DNA from 4 places in the Streptomyces sp. NPDC041713 genome. Region 4 is predicted to be linked to each of the others. Evidence: riboswitches for the same ligand, from Rfam matches in the RefSeq annotation. Region 4 holds a riboswitch; each other region holds the start of a gene.
What was found. Region 4 has a riboswitch for cyclic di-AMP ahead of ACZ6CV_RS17015 (transglycosylase family protein). Riboswitches for the same ligand answer to the same signal wherever they lie in the genome.
Positions count from the first base shown of each region.

Region 1: another riboswitch for cyclic di-AMP. It lies ahead of ACZ6CV_RS13185 (M23 family metallopeptidase); the one in region 4 lies ahead of ACZ6CV_RS17015 (transglycosylase family protein).
Region 2: another riboswitch for cyclic di-AMP. It lies ahead of ACZ6CV_RS36600 (transglycosylase SLT domain-containing protein); the one in region 4 lies ahead of ACZ6CV_RS17015 (transglycosylase family protein).
Region 3: another riboswitch for cyclic di-AMP. It lies ahead of ACZ6CV_RS07940 (C40 family peptidase); the one in region 4 lies ahead of ACZ6CV_RS17015 (transglycosylase family protein).

Region 1 is NZ_JBVIZY010000003.1:776,208-783,171, reverse strand. Features, by position in the region: gene lhgO (L-2-hydroxyglutarate oxidase) at 1-777, shown strand, start outside; gene trmB (tRNA (guanosine(46)-N7)-methyltransferase TrmB) at 926-1,858, shown strand; gene ACZ6CV_RS13195 (PrsW family intramembrane metalloprotease) at 1,902-3,275, shown strand; gene ACZ6CV_RS13190 (aldo/keto reductase) at 3,284-4,228, opposite strand; gene ACZ6CV_RS13185 (M23 family metallopeptidase) at 4,397-5,476, opposite strand; cyclic di-AMP (ydaO/yuaA leader) riboswitch at 5,488-5,671, opposite strand; gene ACZ6CV_RS13180 (PP2C family protein-serine/threonine phosphatase) at 5,893-6,964, opposite strand, start outside.
Region 2 is NZ_JBVIZY010000024.1:3,078-10,041, reverse strand. Features, by position in the region: gene ACZ6CV_RS36610 (phytoene desaturase family protein) at 1-1,282, opposite strand, end outside; gene ACZ6CV_RS36605 (SRPBCC family protein) at 1,358-1,816, opposite strand; gene ACZ6CV_RS36600 (transglycosylase SLT domain-containing protein) at 2,063-2,791, opposite strand; cyclic di-AMP (ydaO/yuaA leader) riboswitch at 2,794-2,956, opposite strand; gene ACZ6CV_RS36595 (SRPBCC family protein) at 3,813-4,289, shown strand; gene ACZ6CV_RS36590 (hypothetical protein) at 4,629-5,294, shown strand; gene ACZ6CV_RS36585 (squalene/phytoene synthase family protein) at 5,531-6,439, opposite strand; gene ACZ6CV_RS36580 (hypothetical protein) at 6,725-6,964, shown strand, end outside.
Region 3 is NZ_JBVIZY010000002.1:686,775-693,738, forward strand. Features, by position in the region: gene ACZ6CV_RS07930 (M23 family metallopeptidase) at 1-1,030, shown strand, start outside; gene pcrA (DNA helicase PcrA) at 1,098-3,650, opposite strand; cyclic di-AMP (ydaO/yuaA leader) riboswitch at 3,933-4,089, shown strand; gene ACZ6CV_RS07940 (C40 family peptidase) at 4,098-5,345, shown strand; gene ACZ6CV_RS07945 (hypothetical protein) at 5,423-5,776, opposite strand; gene ACZ6CV_RS07950 (C40 family peptidase) at 6,121-6,964, shown strand, end outside.
Region 4 is NZ_JBVIZY010000005.1:119,147-126,110, reverse strand. Features, by position in the region: gene ACZ6CV_RS17025 (cytochrome P450 family protein) at 183-1,493, shown strand; gene ACZ6CV_RS17020 (LysM peptidoglycan-binding domain-containing protein) at 1,633-2,712, shown strand; cyclic di-AMP (ydaO/yuaA leader) riboswitch at 2,941-3,110, shown strand; gene ACZ6CV_RS17015 (transglycosylase family protein) at 3,115-3,828, shown strand; gene eno (phosphopyruvate hydratase) at 4,128-5,417, shown strand; gene ACZ6CV_RS17005 (FtsB family cell division protein) at 5,549-6,028, shown strand; gene ACZ6CV_RS17000 (DUF501 domain-containing protein) at 6,050-6,589, shown strand; gene ACZ6CV_RS16995 (Ppx/GppA phosphatase family protein) at 6,586-6,964, shown strand, end outside.

The sequences.
Region 1 (6,964 bases), on a different contig from region 4:
GGCATCTGTGACTACGGCGCGGTGGCGGCCCGCCTGGCCGAAGCCTCCGGCGCCGAGATCCGGTACGGCGCGGCGGGCGACGCCGTCCGCATCGACCGCCGCCCCGACCGCGGCGTGGCCGTGCGCACCGCCGACAGCGCGATCGTCCGCGGCCGGGTCCTGGTGAACTGCGCGGGGCTGCACTGCGACGAGGTCGCGCGGCGCACCGGCGACGACCCGGGCATGCGGATCGTGCCGTTCCGCGGGGAGTACTTCGACCTGGCCCGCCCCGAGCTGGTGCGCGGCCTCGTCTATCCGGTGCCGGACCCGGCCTTCCCGTTCCTCGGCGTCCACCTCACGCGCGGCGTCGGCGGCGGCGTCCACGTGGGGCCGAACGCGGTCCCCGCGCTGGCCCGCGAGGGGTACAGCTGGTCGGTCGTGCGCCCCCGCGAGCTCGCCGGGACCCTCGGCTGGCCCGGCTCCTGGCACATAGCCCGCCGCCACTGGCGGTACGGGGTGGGCGAGCTGCGCCGCTCCGCCTCCAAGGCCGCGTTCACCACGGCGGTGCGCAGGCTGCTGCCAGCGGTCCGCCCGGACGACCTGATCCCGTCCCCCGCGGGCGTCCGCGCCCAGGCGGTCCTGCGCGACGGCACGCTGGTCGACGACTTCCTGATACGGGAGGGCGCCCGCACGGTCCACGTACTGAACGCCCCGTCCCCGGCGGCCACGGCGTCCCTCCCGATCGGCAGGGAGGTCGCCCGCCGCGCCTTGGCGGCGCTGCAGGGGGCCGTGGCGTAGGGAGCCGGGTGCGGCTCGGGCTCGGGCCCAGGTCTCGCGGCGCGGGGCACGGGCGCGCAGGGCGCGGGGCTGGACCCTCAGGCATCCGGAGAGGCCGGCAGACGCTCGCCCCACCCCACCCCCCGCCGCCCCGTAAAATTGCCGCACTGTGTCTGACTCACCCCACACCCCCGAAGCCCCGTCGCCGAGCGCCGAAGCTCCGTCGCCGAGCGAAGCGGGCGCCTCCCCCGCGGGCGTCTCCTCCGCGGGCGCCTCCCCCGCCGGCGCCTCCCGGCCCGGTGGCCGCCCCCAGGCCCCGCCCCGGTTCCCCGGTGGGCCCTCGCCCGACCCGGCCGGATCGCACCACGAGCGGCGGATCCGCAGCTTCCAGCCCCGGCGCAGCCGGGTGACCACCAGCCAGGGCGACGCGCTGCGCCGGCTGTGGCCGCAGTGGGGCCTCGACATCGACGGGCTGCGCACGCTCGACCTGGCCGAGCTCTTCGGGGACGGCGAGAAGCCCTCCGACAAGCCCGTCGTCCTGGAGATCGGCTTCGGCATGGGCGAGGCCACCGCGCAGATGGCCGCCGCCGACCCGGACACCGGCATCCTCGCCGTCGACGTGCACACCCCCGGCCAGGGCAACCTCCTCGGCCTCGCGGAGCGGGGCGGCCTCCGCAACGTCCGCGTGGCCAACGGCGACGCGATCATCCTGCTCCGCGAGATGCTCGCCCCCGCCTCCCTCGACGGCCTGCGCGTCTACTTCCCCGACCCCTGGCCCAAGGCCCGCCACCACAAGCGCCGCCTGATCCAGCCGGAGTTCCTGACCCTGGCCGCGCCCTCCCTCAAGCCCGGCGCGATCCTGCACTGCGCGACCGACTGGGAGCCGTACGCCGAGCAGATGCTCGAGGTGCTCACCGCGCACCCCGACTTCGAGAACACCCGGGAAGACGGCGGATACGCCCCGCGCCCCGACTTCCGCCCCCTCACCCGCTTCGAGGGCCAGGGCCTCGGCAAGGGCCACGTCGTCCACGACCTGCTGTTCCGCCGGACCGCGCACCCGCCGAGCGGAAGCGGAAGCACCGAGTCCGCTCCGGAGAACTGAGGCACCGTCGCGGCCACCCCCATCCCTCGTTAGGGTCAACGACGTGGCCACCAGTTCCCCGTATCCGATACCCCCCGAGGCGCCCGCCCCGGGGGAGCTGCGCCGCGTCCGCTGGTGGCAGCGGCGCGCGATACGCGGAGCCGCGCTCGTCACCCTGCTCGCCCTCTCCGGCCTGGTCATCCTCGCCCTGGTCCGGGAGCAGACCGGCACCGAGGGCTTCCTGGTCGGACTCGGCCTCGCGGTCGTGCCCGTACCCCTGCTCGTCGCCGCGTTCCGCTGGCTGGACCGGGTGCAGCCGGGACCCTGGCGGAACCTCCTCTTCTCCTTCTCCTGGGGCGCCTGCGCGGCCGCCCTCGTCGCGATCGTGGCGAACAGCTTCGCGATCCGCTGGATAGCCACCGCCACCGCCGATCCCACCGGTGCCGACACCCTCGGCGCCACCGTCATCGCGCCGATCGTCGAGGAGAGCGCGAAGGCCGCGGCCATCCTGCTCGTCTTCCTCTTCCGCCGGCGCGACTTCACGGGGCTCGTCGACGGCGTCGTCATCGCCGGGGTGACCGCGACCGGTTTCGCGTTCACCGAGAACATCCTCTATCTGGGCAACGCCTTCGTCACCGACCAGCTCAGCCGGGAGAGCGGCCTCGCCTCCGTGACGGCCGCGACCTTCTTCGTACGGGTCGTCATGTCCCCGTTCGCGCACCCGCTGTTCACGGTCCTGACCGGCATCGGCTTCGGCTTCGCCGCGTTCGCCGCCGAGCGCCGCCATCTGCTCCGCACGCTGCTCCCGCTCGCCGGACTACTGCTCGCGATGGGCATGCACGCCCTGTGGAACGGCTCGGCGGTCTTCGGGCAGTACGGCTTCTTCACCGTGTACGCGGCGTTCATGCTCCCGGCGTTCGGCCTGCTGACGTGGCTCGCGATCTGGGCCCGGCAGCGCGAGCTGCGCACGATCCGCGCGGAGCTGCCCGCGTACGTGGCGGCGGGCTGGCTCACCCCGCCCGAGCCGTACGCGCTGGGCTCGATGCGCGCCCGCGCGCTGGCCCGCGACTACGCCGCGTACACCTGGGGGAAGGCGGCGTCCCGCACGGTCGCCGAGTACCAGATGTACGCGACGTCGCTGGCGCTGCTGCGCCACCGGGGCCGGCGCGGCCGGGCCGGGGCCGACTTCGTGGCCCGCGAGCGGGAACTCCTCGAACAACTCTGGGAGCGGCGCGAGCCGGCCCGCCCCGCGCTGGCGTACGCGGCGCAGGCGACGGCACCGGTGATGCGACCGCTGCCACCCGGCCCCTACGGGTCGTACGGGGCCTCCGGCGGGTACGGCCACCCCCCTTACGGGACGCCCGTCCCCGCCGCCCCGTACGGGCCCACCCCGTACGGGCCCACCCCGTACGGCGCGTACAACCCCTACCGCTCCTAGGTCGTGTCCTAGGCGGACGCGGCCGTCAGCCGGGCGATCTCCGCCGGCGTCAGCTCAAGGTCCGCCACCGCGAGCAGCGCCGGCAGCTGCTCGACCGTGCGCGCGGAGGCGATCGGCGCCGCCACCGTGGGCTGCGCGGCCAGCCAGGCGAGCGCCACGGTCGCGACCTGCGCCCCGTGCGCCTCGGCGATCTCGTCGAGCGCGGTCAGGACGCGCTCGCCCCGCTCGCTGCCCACGTACTGTGCGACCCCGCCGCTGCGGGCGCTCTCCACCTTCGCGCCCGGACGGTACTTGCCGGTGAGGAAGCCGGACGCGAGCGCGTAGTAGGGGACGGCCGCGATGCCGGCGCGCGAGGCGACCTCCTGGAGCGGGCCCTCGTAGGTGTCGCGGGAGACGAGGTTGTAGTGCGGCTGCAGCGCGACGTAGCGCGCGAGCCCCTCGCGGTCGGAGAGGTCGAGGGATTCCTGGAGCCGCTCGGGGGTGATGTTGGAGGCGGCGATGGCGCGCACCTTGCCGTCCCGCACCAGCCCGTCGAGCGTCCCGATGATCTCCTCCACCGGGACCGAAGGGTCGTCGTAGTGCGTGTAGTAGAGGTCGATGTAGTCGGTGCCGAGGCGGCGCAGCGACGCGTCGATGCCGCCCTTGATGGTGGCCGGGGAGAGGCCCTTGAACTCGGGGTGGGCGCCGACCTTCGTGGCGATGACGACGTCGGAGCGGTTGCCGCGTTCGGCCAGCCACTCGCCGACGAGGGTCTCGGACTCACCGCCCTGGTTGCCGTCCACCCAGGCCGAGTAGACGTCGGCGGTGTCGATGAAGTTGCCGCCCGCGGCGGTGTAGGCGTCGAGGACGGCGAAGGAGGCGGCCCGGTCGGCGGTCCAGCCGAAGACGTTGCCGCCCAGGGAGAGCGGGAAGACCTCGAGGTCGGAGGAGCCGAGCGTACGCAGATAAGTCATGCGTTCCTCAACAAGCACACCGGAAACGGAATTCCGTGCACGCACCACCGGACCGACCGGCGGCCCTGGCGTCGGGGGGATGTCGCCAGGACCGCCGGAGTACGGAGACCCGGACCGCGGAGACCCGGACCGCAGGGGCGCGGACCTCAGGGATACCTCAGGGATACCTCAGGGATTCAGGCCCTTGCCCTGCAGCCAGCCGAGCGGGTCGATCCCGGTGCCGTCGGGCGTGTGGACCTCCATGTGGAGGTGCGGCCCGGTGACGTTGCCGGTCGCGCCGACGCGGCCGATGACCTCGCCGGTGGTGACCTTCTGGCCCGCGCTGACATTGAGCGAGGACTGGTGGCAGTACCAGACCTCCGTGCCGTCCTCGAGTTCGAGCACGGTGCGGTAGCCGTACGCGCCCGCCCAGCCGGCCTCCTTGACGGTGCCGGTGTGCACGGCCTTGAGCGGCGTGCCCGTCGGCGCGGCGAAGTCGAGGCCGGTGTGGTGGCCGGAGGACCACATGGCGCCGGCGTCGCCGAAGTGCGAGGTGAGGGTGTACGAGGAGGTCGGGATGGCGTAGCTCTTGGCGAGCTTGGCCAGGCGCGCGGCCTCGGCCTTGGCCTTGCGGGCCTCCTCCGCCTTCTGCTTCTTGGCGGCGGCCTCGGCGTCGGCCTTCTTCTCGGCGGCCTTCTGCTGGGCGGCGGCCTCTTCGGCGGCCTTCTTGACGGCGGCGTCCTCGGCGGCGGTCCGTACGGCGGCGTCCGCCTGGTGCTGCTGGTTCTCGGCCTGCTGCATGATGCGGGTGCGCAGTGCCTCGCCCGCGTCGGTGGTGCCCTGCTCGGCGTCGACGGAGCTGACGCCGGCGGCGGTGAGCGGGGCGGACGCGGCGACGGTCGTCGTGGCGTCGGAGGAGTCGTCGGCCAGCAAGGAGCCCACGCCCGGCAGGGACTTGGCCTCGGGCAGCGAGTCGGCGACGGCGTCCACGCCCGGCAGGTCGGGCATCGATATGGAGACCGGCGGCTTGCCTTCCTGCGCGGTGGCGATGCCGCCCGCGCCGACGGCGGCGATGACGCCCACGCCGAGGACGGTGGAGCTGCGGGCGAGCCCGCCGCCGCCCTTCTTGTGCACACGGTGCCTGCCGCGGACGGGCCGGACGGAATCCTCGGTGGGGTTCCACTCCTCGAAGGAGTCCTCGTCGTACCCGCCGAAGTCGTCGTCATTCGGTATGTACACGGCTTGGGGGGCAGGCCGGTTGGACGCCACTGGGGCGCACTCCTTTCCTTCCTTCTCGCCTACCGGGTTAGCTGACGGGTTCGGAGCAGGAAGGTCTCCTACGGGCAGCTGCCGACGTGTGCGCGCATGACTGGTTCGAGGCATGCGTGCAGGCGCGGCAGAGGTCCGATTCACCCCAAGTTAGTGGTTCCCCGGCTCCCTTGCGGGATTAGGCGCGTGCGCGCGGAGCCGCCTCTAGTGACGGCTGGGACGACCGCGCTGCGTTATCGAACGTTAATAGACAGCGGGTCGGTATTCCAAGCTGTTCCGGTTGATCGTTAACGCCGATCGGCTGTACGTACCGGGACACGCGGGGGCGGAACGGGGCGAGTTGGCCCCGCCTTGGTCCACACCGGAATTTCACATTCCCTTGACAGTACGTCAGTTGTTATGCGGAGCGGTGCACTTCAGTCACCGGTGGTGACGTCGGGATCCCCGGCGACCGGCCGGCGCACCGCGAGCAACGCCATGTCGTCCGTCATCCGGCCCCCGGTGTGCCGCCGCACCTCCTCCGCGAGCGCGGCGAGCAGCGCCCGCGGGCCCCCGCGCCCGGGGAAGATCCGCCCGCCGAGCCGGGTCGCGGGATCGTAGAACTCCCCCGCCGCGTCCCGCGCCTCCGACAGGCCGTCCGTGTAGAAGAGCAGCGTCGCGCCGGGCGGGAACTCGGTCTCGTCGGCCCGGTCCGGCCAGATGCCGAGATCGCCCATGCCGAGCGGCAGCGCGGGCTCGCTCGCCGACATGACGCACAGCCGCCCGTCGCCGCGCAGCAGCAGCGGGGACGGGTGCCCCCGGTTGATCAGCCGTACCCGGCCGTCGGCGTGCCGGAACTCGGCGAGGACGGCGGTGGTGAAGCCCTCGAACGCGTCGAGGCCGTCGCGCCGGGTGCCCTCGCGGGCCAGCGCCCGCTCCAGGCGCTGCGCCACGGCCTCCAGGGTGGCCTCCTGCTCGGCGGCCTCCCGGAAGGCGCCGATGACGACGGCGACCGCGGCGACCGCGCCCATGCCCTTGCCTCGTACGTCGCCGACGATGAGCCGGACCCCGTGCGGGGTGTCCTGCACGGCGTACAGATCCCCCCCGATGAAGGCGTCTGCCTGCGCGGCCTCGTACCGCGCGGCGATGTCGAGCCCGCCGATCCGCGGGTCCGGCTCGGGCAGCACGGCGCGCTGGGTCGTCTCGGCGATGGAACGTGCGTTGGCGAGCCGGTCGTTGCCGCGGCGCACGACGCGGTTGATGACGATCGCGAGGGCCGCGACGGTGACCACGGTGAGCACCTCGGTGACGGCCTCCACGTGGCTGCTGCTCACGTTCCCGACGTGCAGGACGAGGACGGCGGCGGTGGCGGCGGCGCCGGTCAGGACGGTGCTCAGGAGCGAGTAGAAGGGGGCGGCGATCAGCGGGGCGGCCGTGAAGAGGGGCGCGGCGGTGAACTCGGGCGGGGTCGAGACGTCGTACACGACCCCGACGAGGAGCAGCAGCAGG
Region 2 (6,964 bases), on a different contig from region 4:
ACCGCTCGACCTCGGCCTCCATCCGGTCGGCCATGACCTCCTGCTCGCGCCGGTCCCAGAGCCCGCTCAGGCCCTCCTCGCCCGCATCACCCTTGATCCGGTGCGGGATGTGGGTGTACGCCCAGGCCGACTCGGTGCCGGCCGGGGAGCGCGAGGCATCGGCCGTGGTCATCTGGCCGAACAGCAGGAAGGGCCGGTCGGGCACCTGGCCCATGGCGATCTGCGCGGCGAAACGGGTGAGCCCGTCGACACCGTCGGCCAGATGGACCGTCCCCGCCCGCCCGGCCTCCGGCGCGCTCCAGGGCACCGGCCCCGACAGCGCCCAGTCGACCTTGAAGGTGGCGAAGTCCCACTGGAACCGCTCCAGATCGCGCAGCAGCCGCCCCGGCAGGTGCCGGGCATCGACCAGGTGCCCGTACAGGGCGGGAGCGGACACGTCGGCCAGCACGGCACGCGAGGCGGCGACCGCCTCGCCGGCGGCGGTGCGCACGCCTACGGCCCGCCCGCCGCGCACGACGATCTCCTGGACCCGCTCGCCGCAGCGCAGCACCCCGCCGCGCCGCTCCAGACGCCGCACCAGGGCCGCGGTGAGCGCGCCGGCCCCGCCGACGGGGACGGGAAAGCCGTGGCTCTGGCCGAGCATCGACATCAGCCAGCCGAAGCCGCCGCTGCCCGCCGACTCGGGGGAGAGGTCCGCGTGCAGCGCGTTGCCCGCCAGCAGCAGCCGGCCCGCCTCGCCGCGGAACTCCTCCTCGCCCAGGCGCCGGGCGGGCAGCAGCAGCGTGCGGGCCAGCCGGAGTCCGCCCGCGGCGCGTAGCCGGGCGGCGATACGGGCCGCGGACCGTACGGGAGGGAAGGGGGTGAACAGGGCACCGAGGATGTCCGGGCCCAGGCGCTCCCAGATGTCGTGGAGATCGAGCCAGGCATCCCCGTCCCCGCCGGCGAAGGCCTCCAGCCCGGCCGCGGTGTCCTGCCCGCCCCGCTCCAGGACCGCGCACCGCCCGTCGGGCAGCGGGTGCGCCAGCACGCTGGGGGCATGGCTCCAGGCCAGCCCCTCCTCGTGGAGCCGCAGGCCCGCAAGAACGGGGGAGGCGGCGGCCAGCGGGTAGAAGGCGCTGAACAGGTCGCTGACGTAGTCGGGGTAGACACCGCGGTCGCTGCGCACGGCGCCGCCGGGCTCGGGCTGCTCCTCGAGGACCTCCACGCTCCATCCGGCGTCGGCCAGGAGATTGGCGGCGACGAGGCCGTTGGGGCCCGCGCCGATCACTACCGCGTCCGGCATGAGCGCCTCCTGCTTCCCTCGCGTCGCCCAGCCCGCCGTGCGGGCGGGCCGGTGAGATGGCCGGCGGGCGGGGATTCAGTGCGCCGCACGGGCCGGCCGGCGCGGGGAGTGCTCGACGACGTCGGCCAGGCGGGCGAGCATGGCGCGGTGGCGCACCTGGATCAGGACGTCGACGGCCGCGGAGTGCAGCAGCCCGCCCGGGCCGCGCAGCGGATGCTCGTCCAGGATCACCAGCGTGTGCTCGCCCCAGGGCCGTACGTCGATGGAGATGCGCGCGGTGCCCAGCCGGCCGCTGTCGACCTCCAGCTCCAGCAGGCGGGGAGCCTCGCACCGGCGCACGATGGTGTGCCCCGACAGCTCCCACGGCCCCAGCCGCACGGTGTACTCGATACGCGATCCCGTCTGCGGCCACGCGTCGTCGACGGGCTTGGACTCGTGGGTGCCGACCACCCACTCGCCATAACGGGTGCCGTCCTCCAGGACCGCCCAGACATCGCGCGGCGGGCGTTCGATCAGTCGGTGCCGTACAGCCATGATGCGTTCCCGTCCGTCATCGTCGGTTGACCCGTGACCGACCGGGTGCCCGGCCGCCGCAGACTCACCCCTTCATCACACCAGCCATCGGCCCCACCCGCCGCCTGCCGCACCCCGACCGGGTACCCGCCCCCGCCCTCGGCGACGCCTGCGCGGGGCCGGGACATGCCCGAGCCCCGGCACGCGGGGGGTGTGCCGGGGCTCGGGGCGGGAGCGGGGGAGGGGAGAGGGTGCTCCCGGTGGCTCCTAGTAGGGGCCGTTGACGTTGTCGATCGAGCCGTACCGGTCGGCCGCGTAGTTGCAGGCGGCGGTGATGTTGGCGACCGGGTCGTAGCTGTCCGTGGAGGTGCCGGGCAGGTGGTAGGCGTCGAAGGTGGGGCCGATGACCTGCAGGAGTCCCTTGGAGGGCGTGCCGGCGACGGCGTTGGAGTCCCAGTTGTTGATGGCCATCGGGTTGCCGGAGGACTCGCGCATGACGTTGCGGTGGATGCCCTCGTAGGAGGCGGGGATGCCGTGCTGGGCCAGGATGTCGAGCGACTCCCTGATCCACCCGTCGAGGTTGTTGGCGTAGGTCTTCTTCGCCGGGGCGACGGCGGGCTGGGCGGCCGCCTTATCGCGCGCGGAGCGGTCGGCGCGCTGGGCCGGCTCGGAGCCCTTGCCCGCGAGGGTGAGCTTGACTCCGGGGCGTATGAGCTGCGGGTTGCCGCCCAGGACGCCGCGGTTGTCCTCGTAGAGCTTCTTCCAGCCGCCGCTGACGGAGTGGTCCTTGGCGATCTTGGAGAGGGAGTCGCCCGCGGCGACGACGTAGGTGCCGGGGGCCGCGGCGGGCTTGACGGCCGGAGCGGCCTGCGCCGCGCTCGCGCCGGTCGCGCCGAGCACCGGGAGGACGAGCACGGCCCCGCCCGTGCCGGCGGCGGCGATGCCCCGGTGCAGCGAGCTGGACTTGGGACGGCGGTGCTTTCCCTTTGCGGGCATGACGAATTCCTCTCCGTCGCCTGCGAGGTGAGCTGTCGGGTTCGGACGGGAGATGTCCGGTCGCACTGCATGCGACTTCACCCCGAGCCATGCCGGAATCCCGGAACGGCGCTTACCTGGGTCCCCCGCTCCTGCCGTGCGTAAGTGAGTGGGTGGGAAGGGCTTCCGGGCAGCGGCAGGATTCGGCGTTCAGCCCGGGATTGACGGTGACGTTAAGCGAGAAAGCCCGGACGGAACAAGGCAAGAATTCGAAAGACGAATACGTGGCCCCGCCCCCCGGCCCCGGGAGCGGCCCCGCACGCAAAGATCGAATAACTCAACTTTCTTTCCCCGGAACGGAAATGCGCACAACGGCGCCTCCCGGCACCACGCACCCCGACGTGACACATTTCACGGAACGAAGCACGGGAAAAGTGACTCACGACCGCACCGGTGCCGGTCATTCCACCGGATATACCTGCGATGAGTACAGAACTCCCCGTACGCCTCCAAGGCGACCAATTCACACGAAACTGGGCAACACAAAAAGGTAACTTTCCCCCCAAATCAGGCATAAGGCGTACGGTGTTGAGCCGGTCACATCCGCGCGCGCGAGTCCCGCACTCCCCGGCCCCAGGGCTGGACCAACCAACCCGGCACCCACCTCAACTCGCCCAGAGAACAGAGATAAGGGGACCGGAAGAGCCCACCTGAGCAGGCGACAGAAAGAAAAGAGACGAAGAGAATGAACGAGGTTGGAGAAGGCCGATCAAAGACAGAACGAAGAGCGCGCCGGACAATGCCGCATTCCGCGCCCGAAGGTGACGTACTGTCGGGAACAAAGCAGAGAGGCCGAACTCACCTGCACCCGGGTCGCGTTGTGACAAATTCACTCGCCTCCCGTCGACCGACGCCGGCCGATTGGCCCCGTACCGCCCGTAACAGCAAGGCGAGTTGACGAAAACCGGCCCCTGGCCAACGCGCCCCCCCAGAGCCCGCCCCTGCGGACGAAAACCTGAAGCACGCCCTGGAAGGAACAGCGATGAACAAGCCCGCCTACGTCTACACCATCTACATCGACACCACCCCCGAAAAGCTCTGGGAGGGACTGACCACCCCCGAATTCCTGAAGCAGTACCACGGCGGCTGGGCACCCTCCTCCGACTGGAAGGTCGGCTCCAAGGTGCTGTGGCCCGTCGAGGACGGCGGCGAACCCCAGGACCTCGGCCAGGTCGTCACCGAGTCACAGCCCGGCAGGCGACTCGCCTACACCTGGCACACGCTGCAGCCGATGCACCAGGAAATGTTCGGCATGAGCGACGAGGACTTCGCCGAGGCGGCCAAGGAACGCTCCAAGGTCACCTTCGACATCGAACCGGCCGAAGACCCGGCCCTGGGCATGAAACTGACCATCACCCACGACGGCTTCACCACACCCGACTCCAAGATGCTCGAAGGCGTCAGCGGCGGCTGGACCATGATGCTGTCGCACCTGAAGACCCTCCTCGAAAAGCCCTGACCCCTCAGACCCCAGGCCACCCGGCCGCCGTCCGATGACGGCGGCCGCCCCCGCGACAACGCCCAGGCCGGTAACTCCGGCTGCGGCCAAGAACTTTGCCCCCACGTGAAGGAACTCCACGCCGGTTCTTCCTCGCCTTGCAGATGCCGCCTGCTCATCGCACGCTCCTTTCCTGTCGCGTCCGAAATCCCTGCGGGCTGCACCCTTCTGCAGGGGGAGGGGTGGAGCCTCCTGGCCCACGCGTCGCCGATCTTGGTGCCGTAACTTATGCGTGGAAAGGACACACGCGGCCGCAAAGCTCTACCTCATCGCGTCGCCCAACCGATTGGAGAGCACGAGATGAGTGCAGGCGAGGGCAAGAGACATGGCTGGCGGTATGCCGCCGCAGCCGCCGGTGTGACGGTGGGAATGCTCGCCGTCCCGGCATGCGGAGCCGACGGCGCGCCACAGCCCGCAAAGACGCATGCCTCCCCTTCGCCCGGGGCACAGACTGAGCCAGAGTCCGACTTCAAGGGCGCCTACGTCGCCGGGTACACCGAAGGCCGCAGGGTCTACGACGAGGGCGGCAAGGGCGCGGCGGTGCGGGAAGTCGTACACGGCGGATGTACCCGCCGAGCCTTAGACGCCGACACCCACGCCCATGGGGATCGCGGTTCCTGGGTGAAGGGCTGCCGTGACGGAGTCTTGGGTGACCCGAAGAATCCACCGGCTCATCCCCTGAGTGACAAGCAAACCAATCCGGCACTTCTGCGAAACTTCCGGGCGTGGGCACGCGCCGAGGGACATGGAGCCCTGGCCCGACATGCCGACCAGCTCTTCACCGTGACACTCGTCGGCCCCGACTACGACGTCGAGATAAAGACCGACTACACCTCTCGGAGCCAGGCCAAGAATCTCGCCGGCACTTTCGAAGTCTGGTGGGACGGAGACGACGGCCACGGCATCGCGAGGAGCGTCGTCATCCTCGATGCACACAACCGGCACATCGCCATCCAGTCCCTGTGACGGAGCCTCCCGCCACGCCCGATCCGCAGGCCGGACGCTGCTGGCAGTTGCAGTCCTGACGGCCCTGGGCTGACCCGTACCGGTGCCACCCAGGACGCGACGGCCACCGACCCCGCGCGACCTGCCGCCGCGCGACGGCGCTGCACGGATAGAGCCCCCAACGACAGCCCGGCATCGACACCAGGTGCCCGACACCTGGCGCCCGGCAATAGGGGGAGCAGGGGAGGGGAGGAGCGTCACCCTCGCCCGCGCCGCCGATACTCACGCGCCAGCAGCCCCAGAGCCCTGAACGCAGCCGGCCGAGCCGAAGAGACAAGGAGCCCGGCCCCCTTCGCCCGAGCCGCCTCCGCCGTCGCCTCCTCCATCCCGATCAACGCCCGCCCCAACGCACGATGGGCGACAGGGAGATACCCGACCATCGCCCGCCCGGCACCCAGGCAGGCACACGCCTCATCGAGCTCCCGGCCGATCAGATCACCCACCCCGGCCACCTGCCGCCCCGCCACCAGATCGCCCCGCCCCACCCCGTGACGATCCAGCACACTCCGCGGAATATTGAGACGGCCGACCCGAAGATCCTCGGCCAGGTCATTCACGAAATCCAACCGCTGACTGCCGTCGATGAACGAACGGCAGGCCTTCCGATAGCCGACCGCATCCGCCGTCGGCGCGATCACATGGGCCACCACCATGAACGCCGGCAGAGAGTACGCCTCGACGTAACGCTGGTAATCCTCCTCCGTACCAAAGCCCGCAAAGTCGAGCTCGACCCCCGCGCCCTCGAGGAACTCCTCAACGAGCCCCGCCAGTTGCGGATACACCCCGCAGGTGTACGACATCGCCCGCAGCACGCCGTGCTCGCTGCGCCCCGTCACCAGCGCCTCGCCAACGTGCTTCACCCACCACTCGTACGCGGCCGACCGCTCCTCCAACGACCCACCTTGGTCCAGGAGATGGTCGGTGTGATGCATGAACGCGGTCGCCGCCACCACATGAGGCACGACAGCCCCCGGCAGCAGCAGCCGGACGGCCGCGTACTGGGCAAACCGGTACCGCGCCACCACACGCCGCTGACGCGTGAAGTCCGCGCGCAGCTGTCCGCCCCGCACCCCGGCCGCATCCAACGCGGCATCCCATGAACTCATCGATACACCCTGCCCCAAGATCACGACGACGACGTACGCCAGTGAACACACCCCACCCGCCGGTCCGCCACCGAACGGCACACCGCCCGCTGCCCGCCGGACACCAGCCGCCTGCCGCCAGCCACCGCACGCAACGGGGGCAGACCTCGTGCCCCTTCGCTTCCGCGAAGCTGCCCCCGAGTCCCTGGAACCGAGCAGAGCCCAGACACCAGGGTGGAACGGTCGGTTCACCCGACCCCTGAGCGTGACCACCTCAGAGGCGCAGAAAAGAGCAAGGAGATACCAGTGAAATCGTGGCGCACCCGTACCCGTATCGGTGTCGGTCTCGCTGTCGGAGCCGCGGCGATCACCATTCCACTGACCAGTGCCACCGCCTACGCCGCCGGACCTCCCGGCGCCGGCTGGGTGCCCGTCGGAGCCGAGGCCTACCCCTCCAAGGCGGCATGCGAGGCCTCAGAACTCCCCAACGCCAAGGCGAACGGCTACAACGAGGTGTGGTGCGACGACAGCCAGCGCATCATGCCC
Region 3 (6,964 bases), on a different contig from region 4:
CCAGCGGTACGAGGTCACGGACCCGTACGAGATCTCCCCGGAGTCCGCGTACGCCACCGACACCGACCCCGCCACCGATACGGACACCGGCAGCCCCACCGCGTACGAAAACAACGGGACCGACGCCCCCTATGACGCCATAGAACGCTCGGCCACCGCAGACCTCGACAGCGACAGCGACAGCGCCTCACCCGCCACCGCCGCTACCGCCGCCACCACCGACTCCCCCGCCGGCCCCCCGTCTTCCCGCCGCGCCTCCCGCGGCAAGGGCGCCTCCGGTTCGGGGAGTTCGCGGACCCGCCGCCGCAGCCCCGCCAAGCGTTCGGCCCTGCTCACGGTCGCCGTGCCTTCGGTCTGCGTGATGGGAGTGGCCGGTGTGGCCGCCGCCTCCGTGGGCAGCTTCGGCGGGGACGAGGACAGCAAGGAGACGACGGCGTCGGCCCCGGACCCCACGTCCGTGCAGCCCTCCGCCGCCAACAACAAGCTCGACACCCAGCTGGCGAACCTCTCCGCCGACGCGGGCGACTTCGCGGACCGCGCTAGCCGTACGCAGGAGCGCATCGACCTCAAGGCCCAGAAGGTGGCCGCGCAGAAGCAGGCCGCGGCCGAGGCGGCGCGCAAGGAACGGCTGCGCCCCAAGTTCTCCCTGCCGGTGAAGCAGCGCGGGCTGAGCGCGTACTACGGCCAGGCCGGCGTCAACTGGATGTCCGCGCACTCCGGCATCGACTTCCCGGTGTCGTACGGCACCGAGGTGAGCGCCGCGACCGACGGCACCGTCTCCACGAAGTGGAACAGCGCCTACGGCAACATGGCGATCGTGACCGCGAAGGACGGCACGGAGACGTGGTACTGCCACCTCTCCTCGCACAAGATCTCCTCCGGCCCGGTGAAGGCCGGCGAGGTCATCGCCTTCTCCGGCAACTCCGGCAACTCCACCGGCCCGCACCTGCACTTCGAGGTGCGTCCCGGCGGCGGCTCGGCGATCGACCCGCTGCCGTGGCTGCGCAGCCACGACCTCGACCCGACGTAACGCCGGCGGCCGCCGCGGCGATCCCGCCGCGGCCACACAGCACCGCCGCCACGCGCGCGGGCGCGCGCTACAGCTTCTCGACCGGCGCGTACCGCAGCAGCAGCCGCTTCGGCTTGGGCTCGCCGAAGTCGACCGTCGCCTCCGCGTTCGCTCCCGTGCCCTTCACCCCGACGACCGTGCCGAGGCCGAACTGGTCGTGCGTGACCCGGTCGCCGACGGCCAGGGCGACCACCGGCTTCTCCGTGGCGCGGCGGGTGGCGAAGCCCTGTGCGCCGCCGGCCCGCGAGCGCGAGGACGACAGCGACGAGGCGATGCCCCCGGCCGGTCCCGATCCGCCGGAACCGGACGACGCCGGGGCGCCGATGGAGCCCGTCCGCTTCCAGTCCAGATGGGTGTCCGGGATCTCCTCGAGGAAGCGCGACGGCGGGTTGTACGACGGCTGGCCCCAGGCGCTGCGCATCGAGGACCGCGTCAGATAGAGCCGTTCACGCGCGCGCGTGATGCCCACGTACGCGAGACGGCGCTCCTCCTCCAGCTCCTTGACCTGCCCGAGGGAGCGCATGTGCGGGAACACGCCGTCCTCCATGCCGGTCAGGAAGACCACGGGGAACTCGAGGCCCTTGGCGGTGTGCAGCGTCATCAGGGTGATGACTCCGGATCCGTCGTCCTCCTCGTCGGGGATCTGGTCGGAGTCGGCGACCAGGGCGACGCGCTCCAGGAAGTCGGAGAGCGTCCCGGCCGGAGCGGCGGCGGCCCCCTCGTCACCCTCGGCCTGGTCACCTTCCGCCGTGCCTGCACCCTCGGCCTGGGTGTCGCCCTGCTGCCCCGCCTGGCTGTTGTCCTGCTCGAACTCCAGGGCTACCGCGGCGAGTTCCTGGAGGTTCTCGATGCGCGTCTCGTCCTGCGGGTCGGTCGAAGCCTGCAACTCGGCGAGGTAGCCGGTGCGTTCGAGGACGGCTTCCAGGACGACGGCCGGGCCCGCGCCGGACTCGACGATCGTCCGCAGCTCCTCCATGAGCGTGTTGAACCGCTTGACGGCGTTGACCGAGCGGGCCGCCATGCCGTACGCCTCGTCGACGCGGCGCAGCGCCTGCGGGAAGGAGATCTTCTCGCGCTGCGAGAGCGCGTCGATCATCGCCTCGGCGCGGTCGCCGATGCCCCGCTTGGGCACGTTGAGGATGCGGCGCAGCGGGACCGCGTCCTCGGGATTGGCGAGAACGCGCAGGTAGGCCAGCACATCGCGGACCTCCTTGCGCTCGTAGAAGCGGACGCCGCCGACGACCTTGTAGGGCAGGCCGACGCGGATGAAGATCTCTTCGAAGACACGGGACTGGGCGTTCGTCCGGTAGAAGATCGCCACGTCGCCGGCCTTGGCGTCACCCGCGTCCGTGAGGCGGTCGATCTCGTCGGCGACGAACTGTGCCTCGTCGTGCTCGGTGTCGGCGACGTACCCGGTGATGCGCGCGCCCGCGCCCTGGTTGGTCCACAGGTTCTTCGGGCGGCGGCTTTCGTTCCGCTCGATGACCGCGTTCGCGGCGGTGAGGATCGTCTGCGTGGAGCGGTAGTTCTGCTCCAGGAGGATCGTCGTCGCGTCGGTGTAGTCCTCCTCGAACTGGAGGATGTTGCGGATCGTGGCGCCGCGGAAGGCGTAGATCGACTGGTCGGCGTCGCCCACCACGCACAGCTCGGCGGGGTCGTCGCCCTCGCCCCCGGAGGGGCCGACCAGCTCGCGCACCAGCGCGTACTGCGCGTGGTTGGTGTCCTGGTACTCGTCGACCATGACGTGCCGGAAGCGGCGGCGGTAGTGCTCGGCGACGTCCGGGAAGGCGCGGAGCAGGTGGACCGTCGTCATGATCAGGTCGTCGAAGTCCAGCGCGTTCGCCTCGCGGAGGCGCGACTGGTACATCGCGTAGGCCTGGGCGAGGGTCTTCTCGAAGCCGTCGGCCGCCTGGCCCGCGAAGTCCTCCTCGTCGATCAGCTCGTTCTTCAGGTTGGAGATCTTGGCGCTGAAGGACTTCGGCGGGAACTTCTTCGGGTCGAGGTCCAGGTCACGGCAGACCAGGGCCATCAGACGCTTGGAGTCCGCGGCGTCGTAGATCGAGAAGGAGGAGGTGAAGCCCAGCTTCTTGTACTCGCGGCGCAGGATGCGGACGCAGGCGCTGTGGAAGGTCGACACCCACATCGCGTTCGCCCGCGGGCCCACGAGCTGCTCGACGCGCTCCTTCATCTCGCCCGCGGCCTTGTTCGTGAAGGTGATCGCGAGGATCTGGCCGGGGTGCACACCGCGCTCGGCGAGCAGATACGCGATGCGGTGGGTCAGCACGCGGGTCTTGCCGGAGCCGGCGCCGGCGACGATGAGCAGCGGGGCGCCGGCGTGCACGACGGCCGCGCGCTGGTTCTCGTTCAGCCCCTCCAGGAGCGACGCCGGGTCGATGACCGGGCGGGGGGCGCCGTCGCGGTAGTGCGTCTCCCGGGTCATGGGCGCGTCGAACTTCCCGTCGAACAGGTCATCCGGAATGGGCTCCGGAGCGCTGTCCTCGGGCGGCGGCGGGGGCGCTTCGTCCGTGGCCCGGGAGGGCTGCAGGTCCGCCAGGAAGCTGTCATCAAAGAGGCTGCTCATCGCCTCCCGAGTCTAGGCGGCCCCACTGACAACCCGCTGCGGGTTCCGGTCACCTCACATCCGGCCGCCCCGCCCGGCCGGCTGCGCCCGGCTACCCCACGCCCGCGGACGATCACCCTCCGCATTTGCCGGTGCGTACCATTCCGATGTTCGCACCGGGCCCCTCGCAAAGTCACGAAAATGTATCGGGCATAACGAACATCAACCTTCACACGGGCCACACGAGTTGGCTAGCGTGCTCCGCGGGCCTCTCGTCCCCCACCGGCGAACCCCGCCGGGAACGGGTGGCCTCCGCCGAGTCCGACGTGCTCGGAGCCGGGGACCCACCGAAAAACTTGGGGTGAATCGGTCCCGTACGTAGTACGGGACCGTAGGGCAACCTTCCGGACCAGCCGCCCGAACCCGACAGCTAACCCGGTAGGCGGTCTACGGAAGGAGTCGCCTCCCTTGGCGTCGCACCGCAAGCCGCGGACCCGGGCATCCGCACTCCGCACGACCCCCGCCCTCGGCATCACGACGGCGGCCCTCACCTCCGTCGCCCTCCTGTCGCAGAGCGCGCAGGCAGCGCCCTCCACACCGGCGAAGCCCAGCCTCGAAGAGGTCCAGAAGAAGGTCGACGAGCTCTACCAGCAGGCCGGCGTGGCCACCCAGAAGTACAACGCGGCCAAGGAGCGCTCCGACAAGCAGCGCAAGAAGGTCGACCGCCTGCTCGACGACGTGGCCGCGCGCGCCGACAAGCTGAACGACGCCCGCAAGGAACTCGGCTCGTTCGCCGCCGCGCAGTACCGCACCGGTGCCGTCTCCGAGACGGCGACGATGATGCTCGCCGACGACCCACAGGGCTACTTCGACCAGAACCACCTCACGGACCGGCTGACCACGCGCCAGAAGAAGGCGGTCGACGCGTACGAGGCGGAGCAGGCGTCGGCGACCAAGCAGCGCACGAAGGCCGCGACGAGCCTGAAGACCCTGAGCGACGCGCGGGAGGACCTCAAGACGAGCAAACAGACCGTCCAGCGGAAGCTGGGCCACGCGCGCGAGCTCCTCTCGAAGCTCACCGCCCAGGAGAAGGCGCGACTGGCGGAGATCGAGCGGCAGAAGAAGCAGGAGGCCAAGCGCAAGGCCGAGAAGCTGGCCCGCGAGCAGGCCGCGGAGGCGGAGCGCAAGCGCAAGGCGGAGGAGGCCGCGCAGCGGAAGAAGGAGCAGGAGAAGGGTGATTCCGGTTCCGGCTCCGGATCGGGGTCGGGGTCGGGGTCGGGTTCAGGCACCGGTGCGGGCTCGGATGCCGGTACGGGGTCCGGTACGGGATCCGGTACGGGATCCGGGAGCACGGACGGCAGCTACGCCACGAAGGCCGCGAAGGTCATCGACTTCGCTCGGGCACAGATCGGCAAGCCGTACGTGTGGGGCGCCACCGGACCCGACTCCTACGACTGCTCCGGCCTCACGCAGGACGCCTGGAAGGCCGCGGGGATCTCCCTGCCGCGCACCACGTGGGACCAGGTGAAGGTCGGCACGACCGTGAAGACCGCCGACGCCAAACCCGGTGACCTGGTGTTCTTCTACGACGACATCAGCCACGTCGGGATCTACATCGGCAACGGCAAGATGATCCACGCCCCGAAGCCGGGCGCGAACGTCCGCGTCGAGTCGATCTACTACATGCCCATCCACAGTGTGGTGCGCCCCGCGTAACCGCACCCCCACGCGCGTGTGGCCCGCATCCCGGGGGGATGCGGGCCACACGTACGTGACGGCTGGAGGGCCGGCTCTCAGGTCCAGAGCACCGCGATGAAGATGTTCGTCACGGTCAGCAGGCCGACCGCGCCGAACAGCGGCTTCTCGATCTTCTCCTCGTCCCGCTTCACGTAGACCAGCGCGAGGATCACGATCAGCAGGGCCAGCTTGATGCCGATCTTGAGGTTGTTGACCGCGTTGTCGTCCGCCTGGTTGAGGCCCACCAGGACCACACCGGTGACGAGCATCACGAGCGCGCCGTGCAGCATCGCGGGGCTGAAACGGGCGGCACCCTGGCCCATCTGCTTCATCTGGGTGAGGAAACCGCCCAGGAGCGAAGCGATGCCGATGATGTGCAGGCCGACGAAGAGATGGATGAGTAGGTCCATGGGGCCGGAGCCTAGCCCGGTCGCCCACCGCTCCGGCAGCCACCCCCGTACCACCGCTCCCTCGCGGACGCGGCGCAATCGAGCCATCGGTCACAGCCGCGTTCGAAGCAGGCGCCCGTGACCGGTCGACCCGGTCAAGGTCGGTCATTCAGGCACTCACTTCCGTCGGTTCCGCACAATCCGTCACCAACCCGTGACGGTCAGGTTTAGCGTCCTCCACCAGGTGACCGGCTCCCCGTCGCCGTCCGGACCGGGCGGCTCGTCGGACACCACCGCCGAGAAACCCGGCGGCGGCCCGCTCCCCCTGTGGCGGGCCGCCGCCGGACAGGTAAGGAGCCCTCTTCGTGGCAGCGCACCGCAAGCCCCGCCCGCGCTCGCTCAGCGGCAGCACGTTCCGCACCGCTCTCACCCTCGCCCTGGCGGGAGCCGCGTCGGCGACCGCGTTCGACGGCGTCGGGCACGCCGATCCACCGCTCGGCCCCACCGAGGTGAAGGCCAAGGTCGACGCGCTCTACCGCGAGGCGGAGACGGCCACCGAGAAGTACAACGGCGCGAAGGAGAAGGCCGAGAAAGCCGAAAAGTCGCTGACCGCACTGCGCGACGAGGCGGCCCGCAGGACGGAGAAGCTCAACTCCGCCCGCGACACCCTGGGTTCGTACGCCACCGCGCAGTACCGCGCGGGCGGCATCGACCCCGCCGTACAGCTCGCCCTCTCCTCCGACCCCGAGCAGTTCCTGGACCGTGCGGCGCGCGCCGACCGGGCCGGCGGCCGACAGGCCGTGGCCGTGCGGGACGTCCGCAAGCAGCTCCGCGGAGTGGAACAGCTGCGCGACACAGCCGACGACCGGCTCGCCACCCTCCGGGCCCGCCAGGCGGAGCTGCGCAAGCACAAGAAGACGGTCACCGAGAAGCTCGGCGAAGCCAGACGGCTGCTGTCCCGGCTCACGGCCCACCAGCGCGCGGAACTCGCCGCCCCGACGAGCGAACGCGCCACCCGCACCCACACCCGCGACGCCTCCCCGCGCACCGCCAAGGCCCCCACCACCCGTGCCGCGTCCGCTGTCTCCTACGCGTACAAGGCGCTCGGCAGCCCGTACGTGTGGGGCGCCACCGGCCCGAACGCCTTCGACTGCTCGGGCCTCACGCAGGCCGCGTACCGCGCGGCGGGCGTCTCCCTGCCTCGCACCA
Region 4 (6,964 bases):
TTCCCTTCTGCTCCGCGACGCCCGGCACGCACTCTCGCCGCACCGGGCGTAAGCCCAAGTACATCCAGTACGAGGGCTTGCACCCGGCACGCCGAGAGCACGCACCAGACGCCGCGAAGCCGCCCTCCGGGCGACGAAGGGAAGGGTCGGACAGGCCCGCATGAGCGGATACCGTCGACCACATGCACGACCAGCAGCCGCCAGCCGTCACCCCCTGCCCCGTCGCCGGAGGCTCACCGCAGCCCGAGCTCTTCAGCTGGGAGTTCGCCACCGATCCGTACCCGGCGTACGCCTGGCTGCGGGAGAACTCGCCGGTGCACCGCACCACCCTGCCGAGCGGCGTGGAGGCCTGGCTGGTCACCCGGTACGCGGACGCCCGGGAGGCCCTCGCCGACCAGCGGCTCAGCAAGAACCCGGCGCACCACGACGAGCCCGCCCACGCCAAGGGCAAGACCGGTATCCCGGGTGAGCGCAAGGCCGAGCTGATGACGCATCTGCTCAACATCGACCCGCCGGACCACACCCGGCTGCGCCGGCTCGTCTCCAAGGCGTTCACGCCGCGCCGCGTGGCTGCCTTCGCGCCCCGGGTGCAGGAACTGACGGACCAGCTCATCGACGCGGTCGTCGCCAAGGGCGACGGTCCCGGTGGCACGGCCGACCTCATCCACGAGTTCGCCTTCCCGCTCCCCATCTACGCCATCTGCGACCTGCTCGGCGTCCCGCGCGAGGACCAGGACGACTTCCGTGACTGGGCGGGCATGATGATCCGGCACGGCGGCGGGCCGCGCGGCGGGGTGGCCCGGTCGGTGAAGAAGATGCGCGGCTACCTCGCCGAACTCATCCACCGAAAGCGCCTCGACCCCGGCGACGACCTCATCTCCGGTCTCATCAAGGCCTCCGACCACGGCGAGCACCTCACCGAGAACGAGGCCGCCGCCATGGCCTTCATCCTGCTCTTCGCCGGCTTCGAGACCACCGTCAACCTCATCGGCAACGGCGTGTACGCGCTCCTCACCCACCCCGAGCAGCGCGCGCGGCTGCAGCAGGCGCTCGCCGACGGCGACACCGGGCTCCTGGAGACCGGCGTCGAGGAACTGCTGCGCTACGACGGTCCCGTCGAGCTCGCCACCTGGCGGTTCGCGACGGAGGCGATCCGCATCGGCGGCCAGGACATCGCCGCCGGCGACCCCGTCCTCGTCGTCCTCGCCGCCGCGGACCGCGACCCCGACCGCTTCGACCGGGCCGACACCCTGGACCTCTCCCGCCGTGACAATCAGCACCTCGGGTACGGCCACGGCATCCACTACTGCCTCGGCGCACCGCTGGCCCGGCTCGAAGGGCAGACCGCCCTCGCGACGCTGCTGCGGCGCCTTCCCGACCTGCAACTCGCGGCGGATCCTGCCGATTTGCGGTGGCGTGGCGGACTGATCATGCGGGGACTGCGCACGCTGCCGGTGGAGTTCACGGACGCACAGCCCCCGGGCCGGGGCTGACGGACCGTCACGACTGTGATGTTCACGTGATCTCCGCTGCATCGACTTGTGACAAGCGTTCGACTGCGACTACGTTCACGACGACTTGAGCGCCCCCGGGCGCCCCAGTTGTCGCTGCAGTCTCCTGAAAGGCAACCGCATGCTCTCCGGTCATGGTCGTCACCGACGCCCCCGCCAGGCCCCGGCTCTCATCGTCGCGGCAGGCGTCACCGGATCAGCCATCGCCATCCCGCTGCTCGCCGCCACCAGCGCGAGCGCGGCCGACACCGCCACGTGGGACAAGCTCGCCCAGTGCGAGAGCGGCGGCGCGTGGAGCGCGAATCCGGGCAACGGTTACTACGGAGGGCTCCAGCTCTCCCAGGAGACGTGGGAGGCGCACGGCGGCCTCGAGTTCGCGCCCAGCGCCGACCAGGCCTCCAAGTCGCAGCAGATCGCCGTCGCCGAGAAGGTCCTCGACGCCAAGGGCACCGCCGCCTGGCCGAGCTGCGCCCCGATCGCCGGTCTCACCGACGGCGGCGCCGCGGCCGACGTCGACCCCGGAGCCCCGCTCCCGCAGACCCCGGACGACGCGCCCGACTCCACCGGCTCGACCGGGAGCGGCAAGGCCGACGGTTCGAAGGGCGCCGAGGACTCCGAGGACGCCAAGGGCACGGACGACGCGGCCAAGGACTCCGCGGACAAGAACAAGGGCACGGACGCGGACAAGGGCGAGAGGGCCGACCCGTCCTCGGACGCCGGCGAACCGTCCGCGGACGACGACACGCCCGGTTCGGCCGACGACGCGCGAGACAAGAATCACGACGAGTCCGGCGAAAAGGACGGCAAGGGCGGTAAGGACGGCAAGGTCGACGCGGGTGACGCGGACGCCGACGGCAAGTCCGGGTCGCAGGACCCCGCTTCGCCCGGCTCCGAGGGGTCGACCGCGCCCGCCGAGGGCTCGGACGGCGCCTCGGCGGGACGCCACCGCGGTGGCGTCGACGAGAGCGAGCGGGCCGGCGGCGACCGTCCGGGACGGCACGCCTCGCGCGGCGCCGACCGCGACGGCGGCATCGCCGACGGGTCGTACACGGTGCGCTCCGGGGACAACCTCTCGCTCATCGCCGACGACCTCGACGTGGCGGGCGGTTGGCACGAGCTCTACGCCGAGAACAAGAAGACCGTCGGCGCCGACCCGGACCTCATCCTCCCCGGTCAGAGCCTCGATCTGGGCGAAAAGTAACGGTAGTTGACGAAGAGTCGGGCGGGGCCTTCGCGTCGTATGTCCGCTTTGGCGCGAGTGAGACATGGGTCTCAGAAGCCCTGATCGTCTTTGAAATTGTGTGGAAGACGTGATTACCGTCGTCACCGCTCGCCACTGGTGGGCCCCGCCGGTCGGTACGCCGAATCCTGCCAACGGCCGGACGGGAACAGTCGTCGCTCAAGAGCGCCGTGGGCAGGAGCGGGGGACCCAAGGTTTGTGCCGGGTCCGTCCGTTGAGGGGTGGGGCAGCCGAGAGGCTGAGCGCCGCGAGACGGACGGGAACGGCTAGGGGTGAAGTCGCGCTCAAGGAGTGCGACCGGGCAACCACATCGGCCCGAACCCGACAGCTCACCTCGCAGGCGTCGGTGTAGGGGATCAACTCATGCTGCTTTCCAGCAAGGGCAAGCACCGTCGTCCGTCCAAGGCCACGCGCGTCGCCACCCTCGTCGGTGTGACCGGCGCGGCCGTCGCCGCTCCGCTGATGGCGGCCGGCTCGGCCTCCGCCGCCACCGCCTCCGAGTGGGACGCCGTCGCCCAGTGCGAGTCCGGTGGCAACTGGTCCATCAACACCGGCAACGGTTTCCAGGGCGGTCTGCAGTTCTCGCCGTCCACCTGGGCCGCGTACGGCGGCACCAAGTACGCGCCGTCCGCCGACAAGGCCTCCAAGGCCCAGCAGATCGAGATCGGCGAGAAGGTCCTCGCGGGCCAGGGCAAGGGTGCCTGGCCGTCCTGCGGCGTCGGCCTCTCGGGCGCCTCCCCCAGCAGCGGCGGCGGCCAGCAGGAGCAGGCCCCGCAGCAGCAGGAGAAGCCGCAGCCGCAGCAGACGCGGCAGCAGGCCGCTCCGGAGCAGAAGCAGGCCGCGCCCAAGCCGCAGCCCACGCCGCAGACCGAGTCCAAGAAGACCGTCGAGACCCCGACCGGCAAGACGGTCAAGAAGGGTGACGGCGAGTACAAGGTCGAGACCGGCGACACCCTCTCCAAGATCGCCCAGTCGCACCACGTCAAGGGTGGCTGGCAGAAGGTCTACAAGCTCAACGGCGACATCATCGACGACGCCGACTTCATCTACCCGGGCCAGCAGCTGCACCTGAGCTGACCCTCCCGGACCCCACCCGGCCGTGCCTCGGCGGACGCACGGCCACCCCGTCCCCACGGGCTCCCCGCCCCGGTGCGCGTATCCCCCGTACGCACCGGGGCGGGGCCATGTCCGCCCCCGCCGTGTTCGCTACCAGCGAGTAAAACGCGGTCTTCCGTCCTGTTTCCCGGGGATTTCGCCTCTTGTCCGTCCCACGGGACGGGCGGTCGGCTGGCTGAAGCCCCGGAGCCGGTTAGGCTCAGGAGACGCAGGGCCGAAGCGGCTCGCGTAAACGCGTCACATCCCAGAAGGAGATGCTCGTGCCGTCCATCGACGTCGTCGTAGCCCGGGAAATCCTGGACTCCCGAGGCAACCCCACGGTCGAGGTCGAGGTCGGCCTCGACGACGGCAGCACCGGTCGTGCCGCCGTTCCGTCCGGTGCCTCCACCGGTGCCTTCGAGGCCATCGAACTCCGTGACGGTGACCCCAACCGTTACCAGGGCAAGGGTGTCGAGAAGGCCGTCCTCGCCGTCATCGAGCAGATCGGCCCGGAGCTCGTCGGCTACGACGCCACCGAGCAGCGCCTGATCGACCAGGCCATGTTCGACCTGGACGCCACCGACAACAAGGGCTCGCTCGGCGCCAACGCCATCCTCGGCGTCTCGCTCGCCGTCGCGCACGCCGCCTCCGAGGCCAGCGACCTGCCGCTGTTCCGCTACCTCGGCGGTCCGAACGCGCACCTGCTGCCCGTCCCGATGATGAACATCCTGAACGGCGGGTCGCACGCCGACTCCAACGTCGACATCCAGGAGTTCATGATCGCGCCGATCGGCGCCGAGTCGTTCTCCGAGGCGCTGCGCTGGGGCACCGAGGTCTACCACACCCTCAAGAAGGTGCTGAAGGAGAAGGGCCTGTCCACCGGCCTCGGCGACGAGGGCGGCTTCGCCCCGAACCTGGACTCCAACCGCGCCGCGCTCGACCTCATCCTGGAGGCCATCAAGCAGGCCGGTTACGTCCCGGGCGAGCAGGTCGCGCTGGCGCTCGACGTCGCCGCCTCCGAGTTCTACAAGGACGGCTCCTACGAGTTCGAGGGCAAGTCCCGCTCGGCCGCCGAGATGACCGAGTACTACGCGGAGCTCGTCGCCTCGTACCCGCTGGTCTCCATCGAGGACCCGCTGTTCGAGGACGACTGGGCCGGCTGGAACACCATCACCGAGCAGCTCGGCGACAAGGTGCAGCTCGTCGGCGACGACCTGTTCGTCACCAACCCCGAGCGCCTGGCCCGCGGCATCGAGGAGAACTCGGCCAACGCCCTGCTCGTCAAGGTCAACCAGATCGGCTCGCTGACCGAGACCCTGGACGCCGTCGAGATGGCCCAGCGCAACGGCTTCAAGTGCATGATGTCCCACCGCTCCGGCGAGACCGAGGACGTCACCATCGCCGACCTGGCCGTCGCCACCAACTGCGGCCAGATCAAGACCGGCGCCCCGGCCCGCTCCGAGCGCGTCGCCAAGTACAACCAGCTGCTGCGCATCGAGGAGATCCTCGACGACGCGGCCGTCTACGCGGGCCGCAGCGCCTTCCCGCGGTTCCGGCTCGCGGACCAGTAGGCACAGCCGCCTCGTGGACCAGTAGGCACAGCCGCTTCGCGGACCAGTAGTTACGTACGTCCCCGCACCCGGTCCCGTACCGTGTGCGGGGACGTACGCACGTATACGCGCAGCTCTGGGGAGGCGGAACCATGGCCAAGGCCGGGACCAAGGACCGGTTCTCCACCGCGACCCGCCTGCGGCTGCTCGGCGAGCAGACCGCCGAGCGGGTCTACCGCTCCCAGACCAAGCGCCAGGCCCGCCGCTCCCGGCTCACCGGCCGCGCCGCCCTTCTCGCCCTGGTGCTCTGCTCGTTGGTCGTCGCGCTCGCCTATCCGATGCGGCAGTACGTCTCCCAGCGCGCCGAGATCGACGACCTGCGCCGGCAGCAGGCCGAGCACCACGCGGACGTCGAGAAGCTGCGCGACGAGAAGGCCCGCTGGCAGGACGACGCGTACGCGGAGCAGCGCATCCGCGACCGGCTGCACTACGTGATGCCCGGCGAGACCGGCTTCACGGTGATCGACCCCGCGGCGGCGCACAGCCGGCGCCCGGACCAGGGCGCGGCCGCCCGCCCGTGGTACTCCAACGTCTGGGACGGCGTCGACAAGGCCGACCGTCCCCACGACTGACCGACCGATGGAAAGACAGGCATGGAAACGCCCCCGCCGACCACTGAGCGCACCGAGCCCACCGACGCCGACGTCGAGGCCTTCAAGCAGCAGCTCGGCCGCCCGCCGCGCGGGCTCCGGGCCATCGCGCACCGCTGCCCCTGCGGGCAGCCGGACGTCGTCGAGACGGCGCCGCGTCTCCCGGACGGGACGCCCTTCCCGACGACGTACTACCTGACGTGCCCCCGGGCCGCCTCCGCGATCGGCACGCTGGAGGCCAACGGCGTCATGAAGGAGATGTCGGAGCGGCTGACGACCGATCAGGATCTCGCCGCCGCGTACCGCGCCGCGCACGAGGACTACCTCGCGCGCCGTGACGCCATCGAGGTCCTGGAGGGCTTCCCGAGCGCGGGCGGCATGCCGGACCGGGTGAAGTGCCTGCACGTCCTGGTCGGCCACTCGCTGGCCGCGGGCCCCGGGGTGAACCCGCTGGGCGACGAGGCCCTCGCGATGCTGCCCGAGTGGTGGGCGAAGGGCCCGTGCGTCACGCCGTGCGCGGCCTCCGAGGGGGAGGGCGCATGACCAGGGTCGCCGCCATCGACTGCGGCACGAACTCGATCCGCCTGCTCGTGGCCGACGCCGACCCCGCCACCGGCGCGCTGGTCGACCTCGACCGCCGGATGCAGATCGTCCGCCTCGGCCAGGGTGTGGACCGCACGGGCCGCCTCGCCCCCGAGGCGCTGCAGCGCACCTTCGCGGCCTGCCGCGAGTACGCCGCCGTCATCAAGGAGCACGGCGCCGAGCGGGTCCGCTTCGTCGCCACCTCGGCCTCCCGCGACGCGGAGAACCGCGACGAGTTCGTGCGCGGCGTCCTGGACGTCCTGGGCGTCGAGCCGGAGGTCATCACCGGCGACCAGGAGGCCGAGTTCTCCTTCACCGGCGCGACCAAGGAGCTGA